Regions from separate parts of the Caballeronia sp. INML3B genome, predicted to be linked through region 1. Evidence: predicted binding sites of a transcription regulator. Region 1 holds the regulator's gene; each other region holds the start of a gene.
The links. The regulator FliA, encoded in region 1, starts transcription of late flagellar genes. The targets are predictions, from matches to a motif close to CTAAAGTTTNNNNNNNNNNNGCCGNTA.
Positions count from the first base shown of each region.

Region 1 (5,770 bases):
GCGACGCCGCCAGCATGATATGCAGCGCGCCCTGCCCGCCCGATGCCATTTTCGTGAGACTCGCGATCAACGGCCGCTTGACGCGATACACATAGTCGATCATCGCGCCGCCGCCCTGCCCCGGAATCCCCGCGGGCTGCCAGTATCGACACTGCCGCGCTTCGAGTCCGCCATCTGAAGTCCGCACGACTTCATAGTCCGGCACTTCCGTATGCGTCTCTTCGCCCAGAATCCCCACATGCACGAACGAAAAGTGCGCCATATCGAGAAAATTCTCGACGACGCGCGGCGCCGACGACCTCACAGTCTGCGGCGCGAGATTGATGCGCCGCCCCCCGGGAATCGCGGCTTCGGGAAAGAAATCGAGCGCGTAAGCCGCTTCGCTCAAGCACATCCACACGACGCCGTACTTCTCCTCGCTGACGAAGGTCGTCGCGCAGGCACGCTTCGAAGGACGCAGCGACGGATTCGACGGAATGTGCAGACACTGCCCTTCGATGTCGTAACGCCAGCCGTGATAAGGGCACACGATCTGATCGCGCATCACATGTCCGAGCGACAACTGCGCGCCCCGATGCGGACAGTAATCGCGCCACACATGCGCCGCGCCGACACTGTCACGCCACACGACGATCCGCTCATCGGCGACGACGAACCCGCGCGCACCGCCTTCGGGAACGTCTTCGCTATTGCAAACCGGCAGCCATTCGCCAGCCAGAGAAAGAGATTCGTCGCGCATCACAGTGAATCAGAAATAGAAGTCCGAAAGCCGTTATTACACGAAACACAGCGTCTTCACAAAACGTTGCAAAATAGCGGATCGCTCGCTCGGCGCAATTCGATGCCACTCCATCCAGCCGATGCCACGCGACGGGGCCGCAGTACATGACAGCAAGATAAAAGAAAGAAATCACCATCCAGGGGTTCAGTATGGAGCAGGCGCATCAACCGGCACGCCGGACTTATGCCTTCGCATGGTCCGAACACCGGAATCCCGAACGCGAGCAGGCCACGCTGCGGGTCTGGATGGGAGCGGCGGTTCTTCTGGCCTACGGCGTCTTCGCCTGGCTACGCCCTTCATACGATGCACTGCTGGTTGCACGCCTCGTCGCGCTCTATGTGTCTTACGGCGCGGTGACGCTCCTGATCGTGAGCCGCATGAGTTCGCCTTCGGAGAAGCGTCTCACCGTCACGACCATCGCCGATCAAACCCTGCTCGGGCTCGCGCTCGCGGCGGGCGGTGCGATCGCGCTGCCGCTCATCTGGGTGATGTTCTGGTTTCTGATCGGCTCGGGATGCCGATACGGCAAGCGCACGCTCGCCGTGTCGTGCGCGACGGCGCTCATCATCGTGATCGCGCTCGGTATCTGGCAGCCGTGGTGGCGCGCCAATCTTCCCGCCGCGATCGGGCTGGGCTTGAGCGTGCTGGGCGCATCGGTGTATTTGAGCGTGCTCGTCGATCGGCTCGGCAACGCGAATCGCGATCTCGCACGTCAGGCATCGACCGATCCGCTCACCGGTCTGTCCAACCGATACGCGCTCGAGCGGGTCGTCGATCGCGCGATGAGCACGCGCGATGCCGATGGCGACCACGCCGCCGCGCTCCTCCTCATCGACCTCGACGGCTTCAAGGAAGTGAACGATACCTACGGTCACGCCGTCGGCGACATGCTGCTGCAAGCCTTCGCGCAATCGCTCGCGAAGCGCATGCGCAAGACGGACACGATCGCGCGTCTGGGCGGCGACGAGTTCGTCGTGCTCGCGCATCAGGTACGCGATCGCGCGGCGGTGCTGTCGGTGGCCGACAGCATTCACTCGGTGCTCGGCGCGATGACCTCGGTGCAGGAGCGGCCGGTGTCGGTATCGGCGAGCATCGGCGCGTGTCTGCTTTCCAGCGCGACGGCCGCGCAACAATCCGGCATCACCGCCGTGCTGCGCGCCGCCGACCGCGCGATGTATCGCGCAAAAAGTCTCGGCGAAGGGAAAACCGTCTTCGCCGAAACGCGCGACTTCGAAGCGAATTGATCGACGTGCCCGCATGCAGGCGGGCACCCCGGCTCAAGGCCGGATCACGCCTCGACGCTCGTCCACGCCTGCTCGCGCAGCTTCGTGCGCAGACGCGCGACCGCCTGGCTGTGCAACTGGCACACACGCGATTCGCTGACTTCCATCACCGCGCCGATTTCGCGCAGGTTCAGACCGCGTTCGTAGTAGAGGCTCATCAGCAGCTTCTCGCGCTCGGGCAGCTTGTCGATCGCTTCGATCAACGCACCGCGCAGGCTGTCGTCGAGCAGCGCCGAAAGCGGGTCCGAGCGATCGACGCAATAGCGGTCGAGGAACGGCTCGTCGTCGGCGGAGCGGTCGAAGTCTTCGTAGTAGATCAGCTGGCTGCCGTGCAGATCCTGGAGCATCGACTGATATTCGTCGAGCGGCATGTTCATGTGCTCGGCGATCTCCGTCTCGCTCGCGGAGCGGCCGAGGTTCTGCTCGACCTTGTGCACCGCCGATTCCACTTCGCGCGACGTCTTGCGCATGCTGCGCGGCAGCCAGTCGTTCGCGCGCAGCTCGTCGAGCATCGCGCCGCGAATGCGCTGGCTCGCGTAGGTTTCGAATTGCGCGCCCTGATCTTCCTTGTAGCGGCTCGCCGCGTCCATGAGTCCGATCATGCCGGCCTGGATGAGATCGTCGAGATCGACGCTCGCCGGCATCTTGGCGACGAGCTGAAGCCCCAGTCGGCGAACGAGCGGCGCATATTTCGTCAGGACGTCCGACTGTGAGAGTTTGCCTTGGGCGTTATACATCTTGGTCACCTATCTTGATCACATCGACGCCGTGCTGGTCATTGCAAAGTCGTGAAGCGCGGCCACACGATGCGCCGCCTCCCGCCCGCCCTGTTCAGAGTCGCCAACCGGAATTCGCGCGTCTGGCTGACCGTTCGCCGCGCGCATGTACGGCGCGGGGCGCATCGGCCAGTGCAGGAGCTCCGCAGCGATCGCGCGGTAGTCGCGCGCCGCGGCCGTAGCCGGGAACGCTTCGACTGCGCAGCGTGAAAGCTCCTTCGCCCGAGCGACGCGCGCATCCTCGGACACATACCCTGCCTGCACGAGCGACACGGCCAGATACCGGCTCGCGACGCCCGACAGGTTGTCGAACGCGACCGCCGCGTCGGCCGGGTTCTGCACGTGATTGATGAGCACGCGGAACTGGCCGATCGCATGGGCGTAGTGCAGGCGCTTCATGCACGCATACGCCTCGGTGATCGCCGACGCGGCCACCCGCGTCACGATGAGAAAGTCATGCGCCTGCGCCGCGAGCGTCGACAGTGCGCCGTGACGGTCCAGTTGCGCGTCGATGAGAACGATGTCCGCCGGACCATCGAGCAATGCGCGGCACTGCGCGGCGTCGTGACTGATGCGCTCGTGGCGCGGCGCGGCGATCTGCGAGAAGCCGAACGGCGTGCGCTCGACGACATCGGCGAGCGCGCGGCGGCCCGACATCACAGCGGCGAGCGCGCCTGCATCGGAGAGGCCCAGCATGCGGCTCGCCGAGCCCGCGCCCCGATGCTCGTCGATGACGAGCACATCCTTGCCGTGCACGGACAGCGCCGCGCCGAGATTCACCACCGCCGACGTGCATCCGATGCCCGCCGGCCCGCCCGCCACCGCCACCACGCGCGAACCGGCGCGCGTGAGCAGCCGTCGCAGACCTTCCGCCTGGTCGAGCACGAACTTATCCAAAGTGCACCTCATGCAGTTCGGTCGTGGCGCGCGCGGACAGTGCGGAGAGCAGCGCCGGCACTTCTTCGTCCTGCGGCACGAACGGCGAGCCGTCGCGCGGAATGCAGAACGCGCTCTTGATGAGGAAACGCTTGGTCGCGACGTACAGGTTCTCCGGTACCTTCTGGCCGGTCGACACGTAATGCACCGGCAGCTTGTAGCGGATGACGGTATCGAGCACGCCGCCGAGATTCGTCGCTTCGTCGAGCTTGGTCAGGATGCAGCCCGCGAGCGGCGGCTGATCCGCCGCGCTCTTGTATGCCTGCACGACTTCGTTGAGCGTGTCGCCGTGGCTCGTCGCGTTGAGCAGCAGGATGCGCTGCACCGGATGGCCCGCGCCGCACAGCATCGCGATCTGGTCCGAGACCATGCGGTCGCGCTGGCTCATGCCGATCGTGTCGATCAGCACGATATGTTTGTTGCGCAGCTCGGAAAGCGCGAGCTGCAGGTCGGCGGCGTCCTTCACCGCGTGCACCGACACGCCGAGGATCTTGCCGAAGATGCGCAACTGCTCGTGCGCGCCGATCCGGTAGCTGTCGGTCGTGAGCAGCGCGACCTTGCTCGCGCCGAAGCGCATCACGCAGCGCGCCGCGAGCTTCGCCGTGGTCGTCGTCTTGCCGACGCCCGTCGGGCCCATCAGCGCGAACACGCCGCCGCGCTCCATCAGCGCGTCTTCGCTATCCATCACCGGGATATTCGATTCGAGCACCTGCTGCACCCATTCGAGCGCGCCTTCCACGTTTTCCATTTCCGGCATGTTCTCCACCATCATGCGGACGAGCTGCGCGGAAAAACCGGCGGCGAAAAGACGCTTGGTCAGCAGGCCCCCGGTCGGGTTGCGGCGCTGGCGCTCGCCCCACAGCAGACCGGAGAACTGCTCTTCCATCATCGTGCGCATCGACGAAAGCTCGTTCATCACCGTTTCGTTGACGACTTGCTCCATGCGCGCGCGGATCGCTTCGGTCACGACGGCCGCCGCGTTCGCCGGCAGACCTTCGAAGGCGCCTTCGGGCGCGGCCGTCGCGGTGCTTGCCGCCGGTGCGTCGGCGTGCGGCGCGCTCGCGTTGATCTTCTGCGCGGCACGGCGTGCGGCGACCTGCGCGGCCTCGCGTGCCCAGTCAGGCGTTTCGACCTTCGATTGAGCGCGCGTCTGACCGGCGGCCTCGACGCGGCTCGTTTGAGCCTGCGCCTGCGCTTGCTGGCGAATCGCGTACTTGCCGGCTTCCGGCATCTTGTCGGCGCGCGTCTCATGCGCGGCGACCGGCACCGGCACGCCCATGCCGCGTGCGATCGCGGCGGACGCCGTCAGCGGACGGTTCGACGGCATCGTCGCCTGCTGCGCGATGCGCTTCGCGTGCTCGATCAGCCACGGGTTCGATTCGGCCATCGTGCGCGGCGCTTCTTCGCCGGACGTCGCGTCGTGTTCGTGCGCGAACTCGTCTTCATCGTCGGCGTCGGTGTTCGCGCCGAAGACCGACGAGAACACGTCGCCGCTCGCGTAGGGATTCGCGGCGGATTGTTTTGCCGGCATCGCGGCCGCCGCAGCCGCCAGTGCGGCGCGCGGCGTGCTCGTCGAACGCACTGCCTGTTCCTTCGCGGCCGGCGAGATCGACGCGATATCGCTGTCCGCGACGCCGACGATCTCGACGGAGCCGTCATCCAGCGTTCGATTCGACAACACCACGGCATCGGGGCCGAGCGCTTCACGAACCTGGCGCAATGCGTCGCGGCTGTTCGCGCCAATGAATTTACGAATATTCAAACTTGCCCCCGATGAGGTGTAACTGCGATCTTTAGCAAGCGGACCCACTTGGCTCATTGCCGTGTCCGCTTTTCAGTGAGGCCATTATTGCGAACTTCACCCTTCGTCCATCGCTGGATAAAGGGTGAGAAAAAGGGGTATTTCGGCTGATGGAAATGCGGCGCCGGGCGCGCGAAGGTTGCGCGCGCCGGAAAAAGATTCCGCTTTGCTTCTGTCCGAACGCTCGCCCGAC
Region 1 covers NZ_JALQDI010000001.1:38,840-44,609, forward strand. The annotation lists gene NCS58_RS00175 (aromatic ring-hydroxylating dioxygenase subunit alpha) at 1-739, opposite strand, end outside; gene NCS58_RS00180 (GGDEF domain-containing protein) at 931-2,025, shown strand; gene NCS58_RS00185 (RNA polymerase sigma factor FliA) at 2,070-2,801, opposite strand; gene NCS58_RS00190 (MinD/ParA family protein) at 2,820-3,737, opposite strand; gene flhF (flagellar biosynthesis protein FlhF) at 3,730-5,538, opposite strand.

Region 2 (5,770 bases), on a different contig from region 1:
TCGTCAAGCCGCACTGGCCATCGGTCGCTGCGGGGCTCGTGCCTTCGATTCACGCGTTGAGCGAGCGCGAGCCGCTCTATCTCGCGATTGGGATTCTCGGTGCGACCGTGATGCCGCATAACCTGTATCTGCATTCGTCGATCGTGCAGACGCGCGTCGTGAATCGCGATGCGAAGAGCCTTGCTTCGGCGATCACGCTGTCGCGGCTCGACACCATCGTGTCGCTCATGCTTGCGCTGCTCATCAATGCGGCGATCCTGATACTCGCGGCATCGGCGTTTCATGCGACCGGGCATACACAAGTCACGGAAATCGAGGATGCGTACAAGTTGCTCGCACCGATCGTCGGAACGGGGCTTGCCGCGATTCTCTTCGCGGTGACGCTGTTTGCTTCGGGACAAAGCTCCACGTTCACCGGGACCATCGCGGGGCAGGTGATCATGGAAGGGTTCCTGCGCCTGAAGATTCCTTGCTATCAGCGAAGGTTCATCACGCGTGCGCTCGCACTTGTGCCGGCGTTGATCGGCGTCTATGTGATGGGCAACGGGGCAGTCGGGAAGCTGCTCGTCGCGAGTCAGGTCGTGCTCAGCCTGCAGTTGCCGTTCGCGCTCTATCCGCTCATCAGGATGACGAGCGATCGAAGCCTGATGGGGACGTTCGCGAACAAGCCGCATATGAAGCTCGTCGCGTGGCTGCTGTTTGCCGTGATCAGTGCGGCGAATCTCTGGCTGGTCGTGCAGACGGCTGCGGAGTGGATCGGCTGAACGAAAAAGCGCCATGCACTCGTCGAGTACATGGCGCTTTGACCGAAGCCTTATTTCACGATCACCGCCGGCGCATTCGACCTCGCTGCCACTGCCGCCGGAATCGCCGCATCGACAGGGCGCGTTTCATCCACCGTAGTGCGTCCGCCATCGCGGAAGAACGCCTGCTCGGCCGCCTTGTTCAGAACGAGAATACTGATGCGCCGATTCGTAGGCTCATCGACGACATCCTTGTTGAGCGGCAGCACGTCGGCCAGCCCGCGCACCTGCAATACCTTGCTTTCCTTCATGCCCCCCGCAACGAGCGCGCGCCTTGCGGCATTGGCGCGCTCGCTCGACAGCTCCCAGTTCGAATAACCGGCCTGACCGCCCGAATAGGCGACCGCATCCGTATGCCCCGCGATCGACACGCGGTTATCGACATCATTCAGCGACGCGCCGATGTTGGTCAGAATCGTCGTCACATAGCCTTCGAGCTTCGAGCTGCCGGAAGCGAACATCGGCCGCTTGAGCGAATCGACGATCTCGATGCGCAATCCCTCGCTCGTGATGGCGATGCGAATCTGATCCTTGAACGCGCGCAACGCGGGCATCTGCTCGATGAGCGCCATCAGCTTCTGCTTGAGCTGCTGCAGCTTCTGCAGGTCGTCCTTCGCGACGGCCGCGCGTGCGATCGATTGCGGCACGGGCTGCGGCTGACTCTTGTTGCCTTCGCCCGGACGCGAGCTCGACAGATCCTTGCCGCCGCCCGTGATGACGCTCGTATGCGCCGAGGCGCCGCCATCGTTGCCGAACAACGCGGAGAGCGGCGTATTGAAGTACTGCTCGATGCCTTCCTTGTCGTACTTCGAGGTCGAGCCGAGCAGCCACATCAGCAGAAAGAACGCCATCATCGCGGTGACGAAGTCGGCGTAGGCGATTTTCCACGCGCCGCCATGATGCCCGTGGCCGTGCGCCTTCTTCTTGCGCTTCACGACGACGGTAGGCGCGAGCACCGATTGCAGCGGATCGCGTGATGGTTTCTCAGCCATGATGTCTATGCCGTGACGTTACGAAGCCGACTTCGGCATCTTGGTTGCGCGCACCGCGTCGTCGAGTTCCTTGAAGCTCGGACGGTCGGCGGTGAAGAGCACCTTGCGGCCGAACTCGACAGCTATCGTCGGCGCATAGCCGTTCATCGATGCGAGCAGCACGGACTTCACGCACTGGAACGGCTTCGCTTCAGCCGCGCCCTTGGCGTTGAGCAGATCCGCGAGCGGGCCGATGAAGCCATAGGCCAGCAGAATGCCGAGGAACGTGCCGACGAGCGCGCCCGCGATCATCTCGCCGAGCACCGCGGGCGCGGCGCCGACCGAGCCCATCGTGTGCACGACGCCCATCACCGCCGCGACGATGCCGAACGCAGGCAGGCCGTCCGCCATCTTCTGGATAGCATTGGCCGCGACCGAGCTTTCCGTGTGATGCGTTTCCAGCTCCTCGTCCATCAGATCCTGCATTTCGAGCGCGTTGACGTTGCCCGCCGACATCATGCGCAGATAGTCGACGATGAAGTCGAGAAGATGATGATCGGCCATCACGTGCTCATACTTCTGAAAGAGCGGGCTGGACTCGGGCGCGTCGACATCGGCTTCGAGCGCCATCATTCCTTCCTTGCGCGCCTTTTGGAGCAGCTCGTAAAGCAGCGCGATCAGGGCGAGGTATTTCTCCTTGGTGTATCCGCCGCCCTTGAAGGCCTTCGGGATGGCTTGCAGGGTCTTCTTGAGCGTGGCCGTCGGATTCGATACGACGAACGCGCCGATGGCCGCGCCGAAAATACACAGCAGCTCGAACGGTTGCACGAGGGCGGCGAGGTGACCGCCCACGCCGATAAAACTCCCGATCACCGAGCCGATGACCAGGACCCATCCGATGATGACAAACATGATTTCTCCGCAGATGTCCGGCGCCGCGGGCCGTGCGTGCCCGGATCGAGGCGCGCACGGCTCGCGACGCATTGTTCGCTTGTTGAGGAGCTTATCGGCTTTTATTAGCAAGACATTAAGGGGAGGCGCGCAATTTCTTCTGCGCAAATGTTTGCGCAGTAAAACTTGCGCTCGTTCGTCTGCGGACAGAAACCGAACATCGCGATTACGCCGCAGGTAATGGATTCGATGCACGCGCTTCGTCTAACATCGGCGACATGAACTCGACCCTCGCACGCGCCGACGTCCAATCGAGCGTCGGCACACTGTTGCGCGAATGGCGGCAGCGCCGACGCATGAGCCAGCTCGATCTCGCGGGCGTCGCCGATGTGTCCACGCGCCATCTGAGCTTCGTCGAATCGGGCCGCTCGCTGCCGAGCCGCGAAATGCTCATGCGCCTCGCCGAGCGACTGGACGTGCCGCTGCGCGCGCGCAACACGCTGCTCGTCGCGGCCGGTTATGCGCCGTTGTATCGCGAGCACGCGCTGGCCGATCCGCAACTCGCCGCCGCGCGGCGCGCGGTCGATCTCGTGTTGAAGGGGCACGAGCCGTATCCGGCGCTCGCCGTCGATCGTCACTGGACGATGGTCGCGGCCAACGCGGCTTTCGCACCGCTCGTCGCATCGGCGCATGCGCAACGGCTCGCGCCGCCGGTGAACGTGCTTCGCCTGTCGATGCATCCGCAAGGCCTTGCCGATGTCATCGACAACTGGCACGAGTGGCGTGCGCATCTGCTTGCCCGGTTGCGCCGGCAGATCGACGTCTCGGGCGATGCGACGCTTGCCGCGCTCTTCGCGGAACTCGAGGCGTATCCCGCGCCTGCCCATGCCGGGCACGCGGCGCGGGCGGAAACCGACCCGGTCGTCGTGCCGTTGCGCATGCGTACGCAATACGGCGTGCTGTCGTTCTTCAGCACGACGACGGTCTTCGGCACGCCGGTCGATATCACGCTGTCCGAGTTGGCGATCGAGGCATTCTTTCCCGCCGACGACGCCACCGCCGCCGTCCTTCGAAAACTCGATGATGCAAGACGCTGAACTTGCGCCGCCGTCCGCATGCTTACAGAATTGAACCTAGTGAACGTGCGCGGATCAATGAAAAGGCAGGCTGCGCGCCGCACGGTGCGCAGCCTGTGTCAGCTTTTGTCCAACCAACGCGGAAGGCAGCGATGATTCAAACATTCGAGCAGGTAATCGGCGGGCAAAAGATGCAGTTCTGCGCGAGCATCGCGGAAGGCGGCGGACCGGCGCGCGTCATCATCAGCCGCGCGGATTCGGCGGAGTCGCTCGTGATCGTCGAAGCTGAAGGCATCATCGGCGCGATCAAGGCGGAAGTCGAAGCGCCCGATACGCTCGTCGCCGATGCCGTGCGCAAGGCGCAGCAGGAAGCGCTGATCGAGCGCGCGCTGGAAACCGGCACCGTGCAGACGACGAGCCTGTAGCGTTTCAGCCCAGTCCACAGAAGAATGCCCGCGCGGCTTTTGCGGCCGCGCGGGCATTGCTTCGTGTGCGCGCCCATTGGCTGTTGAGCGGCTCACATGCGCGGCTCGCCGTTCTTCGGATCGGCGGGCACCATCGGCGTGGCGGAATCGGGTCCATCGGGCATGTCCGGGTCGTCGGGGTTCGGCGGGGCGTCCGGGTCGAGCAGCTTGTCCGGGTCCGGTTCGAGCGGCTCTTCGGGGGAGCGAGGCATCGTCGACATGGTGATCTCCTGAATCTTCCTTCGAGTGATGGATCGGCGCGCGCTCTCGGTTTTTCAGCGTGCTTCGGCCGAAGTTCGCAACGGACGTACCTGCCGCCGCCCGTCCTCATTCCGCCTCTTCGGGAAGCGCACCGCACGCGGGTGTCGCGGCTTCCCGTTTCGCGCTCGCCGGATTGTTCACATGACGCGCGATCAGCGCCGCGCCCAGCAGGAGCGCCACGGAAATCCACGCCGACGAGCGCACCGCATCGACGATATGTTGCGCGTTCGCCGCGCCGTCGCCGTGCGCCGCGAGCGCGCCGAACGCCGCGACGCCGATCGAGCCCGCCGCCTGCCGCGCCGTGTTGAGGACCGCCGACGCCGTGCCGGCGCGCTCGTGGCCGACGGTGCCGAGCAACGCGGTCGTCATCGCCGGGACCGCGAGGCCCATGCCGGACGGAATCAGCAGGAACGGCACGAAGAGCGCGGCCGTGGGCGTCGTCGCATCGACGAAGGCGAGCGCGGCGAAGCCCGCGGCGTCCAGAAGCGCGCCGCCGATCATCGGACCGCGCGAGCCGAAGCGCGCGACCACGGGGCCGCTCGCCAGGTTCGAGATCAGGAAGCCGCCCGTCAGCGGTAGGAACGCGAGACCGGTTTGCAAGGGCGTGTGCCCGAGCACGCGCTGCAAGTACAGGCTCAAAACGAACACCATTCCATAATAGGTAAGATTCACGCCGATACCGAAGACGACGGCCGCGCTGAACGTGCGCTCGGCGAAGAGCGAGAGCGGCAGCATCGGCGCGCGGCTTCTGCGTTCGACCGCGATGAACCCGCCGCCCGCCGCCAGGGCGAGCACGAGTCCGCCGGTCACGAGCGGATGCGCCGCGCCGAGCGGACGCAGTTCGATCACCGCGCCGACGAGCGCCGCAAGCGCGACGATCGCGAGCGCCTGGCCGGGCAGATCGACGCCGCGCGCATGCCAGGCATCTTTCGCGCGCGTCTTCCCGACCCACGCGAGCGTCGCCGCAATGCCCGCCGCGCAGATCGGCAGATTGACCCAGAAGATGCTGCGCCAGCCGAACGCCGCGATCAGCACGCCGCCGACGATCGGGCCCGCCGCGATCGACACCGCGCCCGCCGCCGTCCACAAGCCGACCGCACGCGCGCGCAAGCGCCGGTCATGGCCGCATGCCGCGTTCAGGAGCGCGAGCGAGTTCGGCAGCATGCCCGCCGCGCCGATGCCTTGCAGGGCGCGCGCGGCGATCAGCTCCGTCGCATCGCGCGAAAAGGCGCACGCGAGCGACGCAAGCGCAAAGAGCGCGAGGCCGCCGAGGAACATGCGCCGCGCGCCGAAGCGGTCGCCGA
Region 2 covers NZ_JALQDI010000040.1:187,177-192,946, forward strand. The annotation lists gene NCS58_RS16355 (Nramp family divalent metal transporter) at 1-764, shown strand, start outside; gene motB (flagellar motor protein MotB) at 815-1,795, opposite strand; gene motA (flagellar motor stator protein MotA) at 1,814-2,686, opposite strand; gene NCS58_RS16370 (helix-turn-helix domain-containing protein) at 2,944-3,762, shown strand; gene NCS58_RS16375 (hypothetical protein) at 3,894-4,166, shown strand; gene NCS58_RS16380 (hypothetical protein) at 4,259-4,426, opposite strand; gene NCS58_RS16385 (MFS transporter) at 4,533-5,770, opposite strand, start outside.
Region 2: a site for FliA is predicted at 2,779-2,805, ahead of motA (flagellar motor stator protein MotA). Genes of this name have one in related genera too.

Region 3 (5,770 bases), 320 kb from region 1:
GCTCAACACATGCCATTCGGGCGGGCTGCGTGATGGTGTAGACGCCGCCCGAGATCGGCCCGGAGCTGAAAACCATCGCGACCGGGTTATCCCTTACTGCCCATTATCGGTATCGAGAGCGGCATTTCACGTCATTTTTCAATCGCTTATCGTTGTTACAGCGCGAAACATGTGCTGTTACGAAGTCAAAAATTGCACCGAAAAAGACGTTGTCGACGGATTTGAAGCGTGAAACACACCGCAGGTTTTAGGAAGCAATTCCCGTTCCCGAGCGGAGGACGTTGCTCGTATTGTCTCTCCGGCACGCCCGGCCTCGATAAAACGAAATTACGGCATTAAGTCAGACGAATAAATGCCGATATTCCTGTCTGCCGATCGGCAATCGGCGGGCTCGGCGTGTAAGAAATATTCCTACATGAAAGTTCGCGAAACTCCGTCTTCTCGTCGGAAGGTTTGTCCGACAGGCGCGGCCGCGAGCATCGGCGACAATCGAAGCGAAACCAGACAACGTGCGCGGGGCCGCATTCGCTGTCCTTTGCGAATTCGAGCAAACGTTCCCGCCGGGCCTGACCAGCCAAAGTATCGATTCGGGGAAAACATGACGATCAGCAATACGAGTACGCTCGCGGAAATCCGCGAGGTGAATCTGTCGTACTTGCTCCTCGCACAGCGGCTCCTTCAGGAAGACCGCGTTTCGGCGATGTATCGCCTCGGGCTTTCCGAGCAGGTCGCGCAAGTGCTGACCTCACTCACGCTCGCCCAGGCGGTGAAAGTCGCGTCGTCGAGCCATTTGCTGTGCCGCTTTCGTTTCGACGACCACACGCTTCTCTCATCGCTTGCCGACAAGGAGAAGAGCGCTGCGCTCGCGCACGCCCATGCAGCGATCCTGCTGGCCGACGGTCCCGTCGAGCAGATCGCCTGAATCGCCCGCGAAAACAGATGGCGACGAAAAGCGTGGTCGGGGAAGTCCGCGAAATCACCCTGGCGATCGAGTTGATTGAGCTGGGCGCGCGGCTGCAACTGCTCGAAGCGGAAACGAGCCTGTCGCGCGACCGTCTCATCAAGCTCTACAAGGAGCTCAAGGGCGCGTCGCCGCCCAAGGGCATGCTGCCGTTCTCGACGGACTGGTTCATGACCTGGCAGCCGAACATTCATTCGTCGCTGTTTCACGGCATCTACCGGTTCATCGACCAGCACGGCGGCGCCGGAGGCACGCAGAGCACCATCCAGGCGATCGTGAAAAGCTACCGCCTCTATCTGGAGCATGCCGCGCTTTATGGCGACGAGCCCGTGCTGTCGCTCACGCGCGCGTGGACACTCGTGCGCTACTTCGAATCCGGGATGTTGCAGACGAACGCCTGCACGCGCTGCGGCGGGCGCTTCGTCGCGCACGCTTATGATCTGCGCACGGGTTATGTCTGCGGTCTGTGCCAGCCGCCGTCGCGCGCGGGCAAGACGCGCAAGGCGGTTGCATCCTCCGGCGCTCAGGCGTCTGCGCCGCGCATCGCGGCCTGAAGCCGCTTGCAGCGCAGCCCCGCTTCCACGCGGGGTTTACCGTTTGCCGTCCCCGCCGATTTGCCCCCAAAGTTTTTCAGTCGAGTGCCGTAAACCACTTAACGGCGGTCTTACCGCATCAAAACGTGAGGACTCGACTGTGCTGATTTTCGTTGGATCGCTCGTGACATTGCTGTCCGTCTTTGGCGGTTACGCGCTCGAAGGCGGGCACCTTGGCGCGCTCATGCAGCCGGTCGAGATTCTGATGATCGGGGGCGCGGGCGTCGGCGCGTTCATCCTCGGCAATAACGTCAAGACCATCAAGGCGACCATTCAGGTCCTCCCGACGCTCTTCAAGGGCGCGAAGTACGACAAGAACATGTACATGGAGCTGATGGGCCTGCTCTACGTGCTGCTGGCGAAGGCGCGCAAGGAAGGCACGCTCGCGCTCGAGGCGGATATCGAAGATCCGTCGAAGAGCCCGGTCTTCAGCCAGTACCCCAGGATTCTCAACGATCACCACATCGTCGAATTTCTGACGGATTATCTGCGCCTCATGGTCAGCGGCAACATGAACGCGTTCGAGATCGAAAGCCTGATGGACGAGGAGATCGAGACGCATCACGTCGAGGGCGAGGCGCCCGCGCACGCGCTGACGAAGGTCGGCGACGCGATGCCCGCGTTCGGCATCGTCGCGGCGGTGATGGGCGTCGTGCACACGATGGCCTCCGCCGACCAGCCGCCCGCGATTCTCGGCGAGATGATCGCGCAGGCGCTCGTCGGCACCTTTCTCGGCATTCTTCTTTCCTACGGTTTCATCGGACCGCTCGCGAACGTCGCGGAGCAGCGCGTCGCGGAGCAGACCAAGATGTTTCAGTGCATCAAGGTGACGATCCTCGCGAGCCTGAACGGTTACGCGCCCGCGATCGCGGTGGAGTTCGGCCGCAAGGTGCTGTTCTCGACGGAACGTCCGTCGTTCTCCGAGCTGGAAGAACACGTGCGCCGGGTCAAGTCGAAGTGACCGGAGCACAGCGATGAGCAACGACAGCGAACGCCCCATCTTCATCAAGCGCGTGGTCGCCGGCAAGAAGGGTCATCACGGCGGCGCGTGGAAGCTCGCGTACGCGGACTTCATGACCGCGATGATGGCGTTCTTCCTGCTGATGTGGCTGCTTTCGTCGACATCGCCGGTGCAGCGGCGCGGCATCGCCGAGTACTTCAACATGCCGCTCAAGGCCGCGATGGTCGGCGGCAAGAGCGTCGGCATGGACAACAGCATCATCACCGGCGGCGGGCGCGACATCTCCAGCAACGAAGCGGGTTCGGCGCGCAGGTCCGATGGCAGCACGCAACTCGCGCAGCGCGCCTCGTCCGACACCGACGAGCAACTGCTCAAGGCCGCGCAAGGCGAACTGGAGCGACGCGAGCAGGTGCGCCTGCACGATCTTCAGGTGAAGCTGATGGCGGCGATCGAGGCCAATCCGACGCTGCACCAGTTCAAGCAGCAAATCCGCATCGAGTCGACGCAACAGGGCTTGCGCATCGAAATCGTCGATACCCAGAAACGCCCGATGTTCGCGCTCTCCAGCGACGCCGTGCAGCCCTATATGCGCGACATCCTGCGCGAGATCGGCAGAACGCTGAACGACGTGCCGAACCACATCGTCGTGCAGGGACACACCGACGCCGTGAAGTACGCGGGCGGCGAAAAGGGCTACAGCAACTGGGAACTGTCGGCGGACCGCGCGAACGCGTCGCGGCGAGAGCTGGTCGCGGGCGGCATGGACGAAGCGAAAGTCATGCGCGTGCTCGGACTCGCCTCCACGCAGAACCTGAACAAGAAAGATCCGCTCGACCCGGAGAACCGGCGCATCAGCGTCATCGTGCTCAATCGCAAGACTGAAATGTCGATGCTGCGCGACGACGGCTCCCCGGGCGCCACGCTCGACAACGGCACGGATGCGCAAGGCAAGCCATCGGCCTCGTTCGGCTTCATCGGCGGTAGCGCGGCCAGGCCTGCGGCGCGGTGAGCAAATTCCCCGAAAAACAGGCTCAAGACTCGGCACGTTTCGACCGTCATCACGGCAAGAGACAAACATGATCAAAAACATTCTGGCAATCGACGATTCAGCCGCGATGCGGCAAATCCTCTCGGCGACGCTGGCGACGGCGGGTTACGAAGTGACCGTCGCGTCGGACGGCGACGAAGGGCTGGAGTGGGCGCTCGCGGAGCACTTCGATCTCGTCCTGACCGACCAGCACATGCCGGGCAGAAGCGGGCTCGATCTGATCGTGGCGCTGCGCGCGAACCGCGCCTACCGGGCGACGCCGATTCTGGTCCTCACGACCGAAGGCGGTGAGCCGTTCAAGGACGCGGCGCGCTCGGCGGGCGCGACGGGCTGGATCGAGAAACCGCTCGATCCGGACCTGCTGACCGAACTGGTTGCCGCGCTCTCTGAAGACACGCAGCACTGAACTGAACTGAAGCGAAAGCCAAAGACAACCCGCGCACGAACGCGCCGATGGTGACTCAAGCATGACACTCGACATTACCCAGTTCTATCAAACCTTCTTCGACGAAGCGGATGAACTGCTCGCGCAGATGGAGCAACTGCTGCTCGTTCTGGACATCGCGAATCCGGACCCGGAAGACCTCGCGGCGATCTTTCGCGCGGCGCATTCGATCAAGGGCGGCGCGGCGACATTCGGCTTCACCGCGCTCACCGAAACGACGCACATCCTCGAATCGCTGCTGGACCGGGCGCGTAACAACGAGCTCGTCCTGCGCCGCGACATGATCGACACGTTCCTCGCGACGAAGGACGTGCTCTCGGATCAGCTTGCCGCTTATCGCGCGAGCGCGGAGCCGGATGCGGCCGCGGCCGCGGCGATCTGCGCAAAGCTGGAACGCCTGAAGAACGAGCACGCCGAAGGCGGCCAGGCGAGCCAGATCGAGCCGCCCGCGCTGCCGGGCAGGGAGAACGAAGCGGCAAGCAAAGCGGCGACCATGAACGCCGCGCCCGCCTACGAAGGCCCGAACGCGCCGCCCGTGCATGTGATCGCGCAGGCGACGGACGCGATCGAGGACGACGGCAACTGGGACGGCGCGTTCGAGCTGACCGATGGGAACACGAATGCAGGAGCCGCTGCCGGCACGCCGGCGGCGGAAGCAGGACCCCACCTGAAAATTACGCTACGGGGGGTGGGCGAGAAGGACCTGGCGACTCTGATCGAGGAGCTGGGGAATCTGGGAAGCATCGTCGGAGACAAGAAGACGGACGCCGAGTACGTGGTTTGGCTCGACTCGGACGTCCCGGCCGACGATATCGTCGCCGTGTGCTGCTTCGTGATCGACGAAACGCAGATCACGATCGGCCGTGGCGACGCGGCGGCGCAATCCGCCGAAGCAGCGCCAGCAGTACCGGCAGTGCAACCCACGCTACACGAGGAGCCGAAGCAATCGCGGGCGCACGCAGCGCCCGCATCCGCGGCTGGCAAGGAAGCAGTGAAAGAAGAATCGGCGGCGGCGGCGGGCTTGCAGGTCCCGTCCGCTGCCCAACCGACGAAATCCGCGGCGAGCGACGCCGAGAAGAAAGGGCGCCCGCAGGCCGCCGCATCGGCGGAAGGCAGCTCGATTCGCGTCGGCGTGGAGAAGGTCGATCAGCTCATCAATCTGGTGGGCGAGCTCGTCATCACGCAGGCGATGCTCGCGGAAACCACGAGCACGTTCGATCCCGCCTTGCACGACCGTCTTTTCAACGGCATGGCGCAGCTCGAGCGCAACGCGCGCGACCTGCAAGAGGCCGTCATGTCCATCCGCATGATGCCGATGGATTACGTATTCAGCCGCTTCCCGCGCCTCGTGCGCGACATCGCCGGCAAGCTCGGCAAGGAAGTGGAACTCGTCACGTTCGGTCAGGCGACCGAGCTCGACAAGAGCCTGATCGAGCGCATCATCGATCCGCTCACGCACCTCGTGCGCAACTCGCTCGATCACGGCATCGAGACCGTGGAAGCGCGCCGCGCGGCGGGCAAGTCCACCACCGGCCAGCTCGTGCTGTCGGCGGCGCATCACGGCGGCAACATCGTCATCGAAGTGAGCGACGACGGCGCCGGCCTGCGCCGCGACAAGATTCTCGCGAAGGCGCAGAAGCAGGGCATGCAGGTTTCCGAGTCCATGAGCGACGAAGAAGTCTGGCAACTCATCTTCATGCCGGGCTTCTCGACCGCCGAACAGGTGACCGATATTTCCGGCCGCGGCGTCGGCATGGACGTG
Region 3 covers NZ_JALQDI010000001.1:355,018-360,787, forward strand. The annotation lists gene flhD (flagellar transcriptional regulator FlhD) at 605-922, shown strand; gene flhC (flagellar transcriptional regulator FlhC) at 940-1,515, shown strand; gene motA (flagellar motor stator protein MotA) at 1,655-2,515, shown strand; gene motB (flagellar motor protein MotB) at 2,529-3,524, shown strand; gene NCS58_RS01650 (response regulator) at 3,592-3,969, shown strand; gene cheA (chemotaxis protein CheA) at 4,031-5,770, shown strand, end outside.
Region 3: a site for FliA is predicted at 1,582-1,608, ahead of motA (flagellar motor stator protein MotA). Genes of this name have one in related genera too.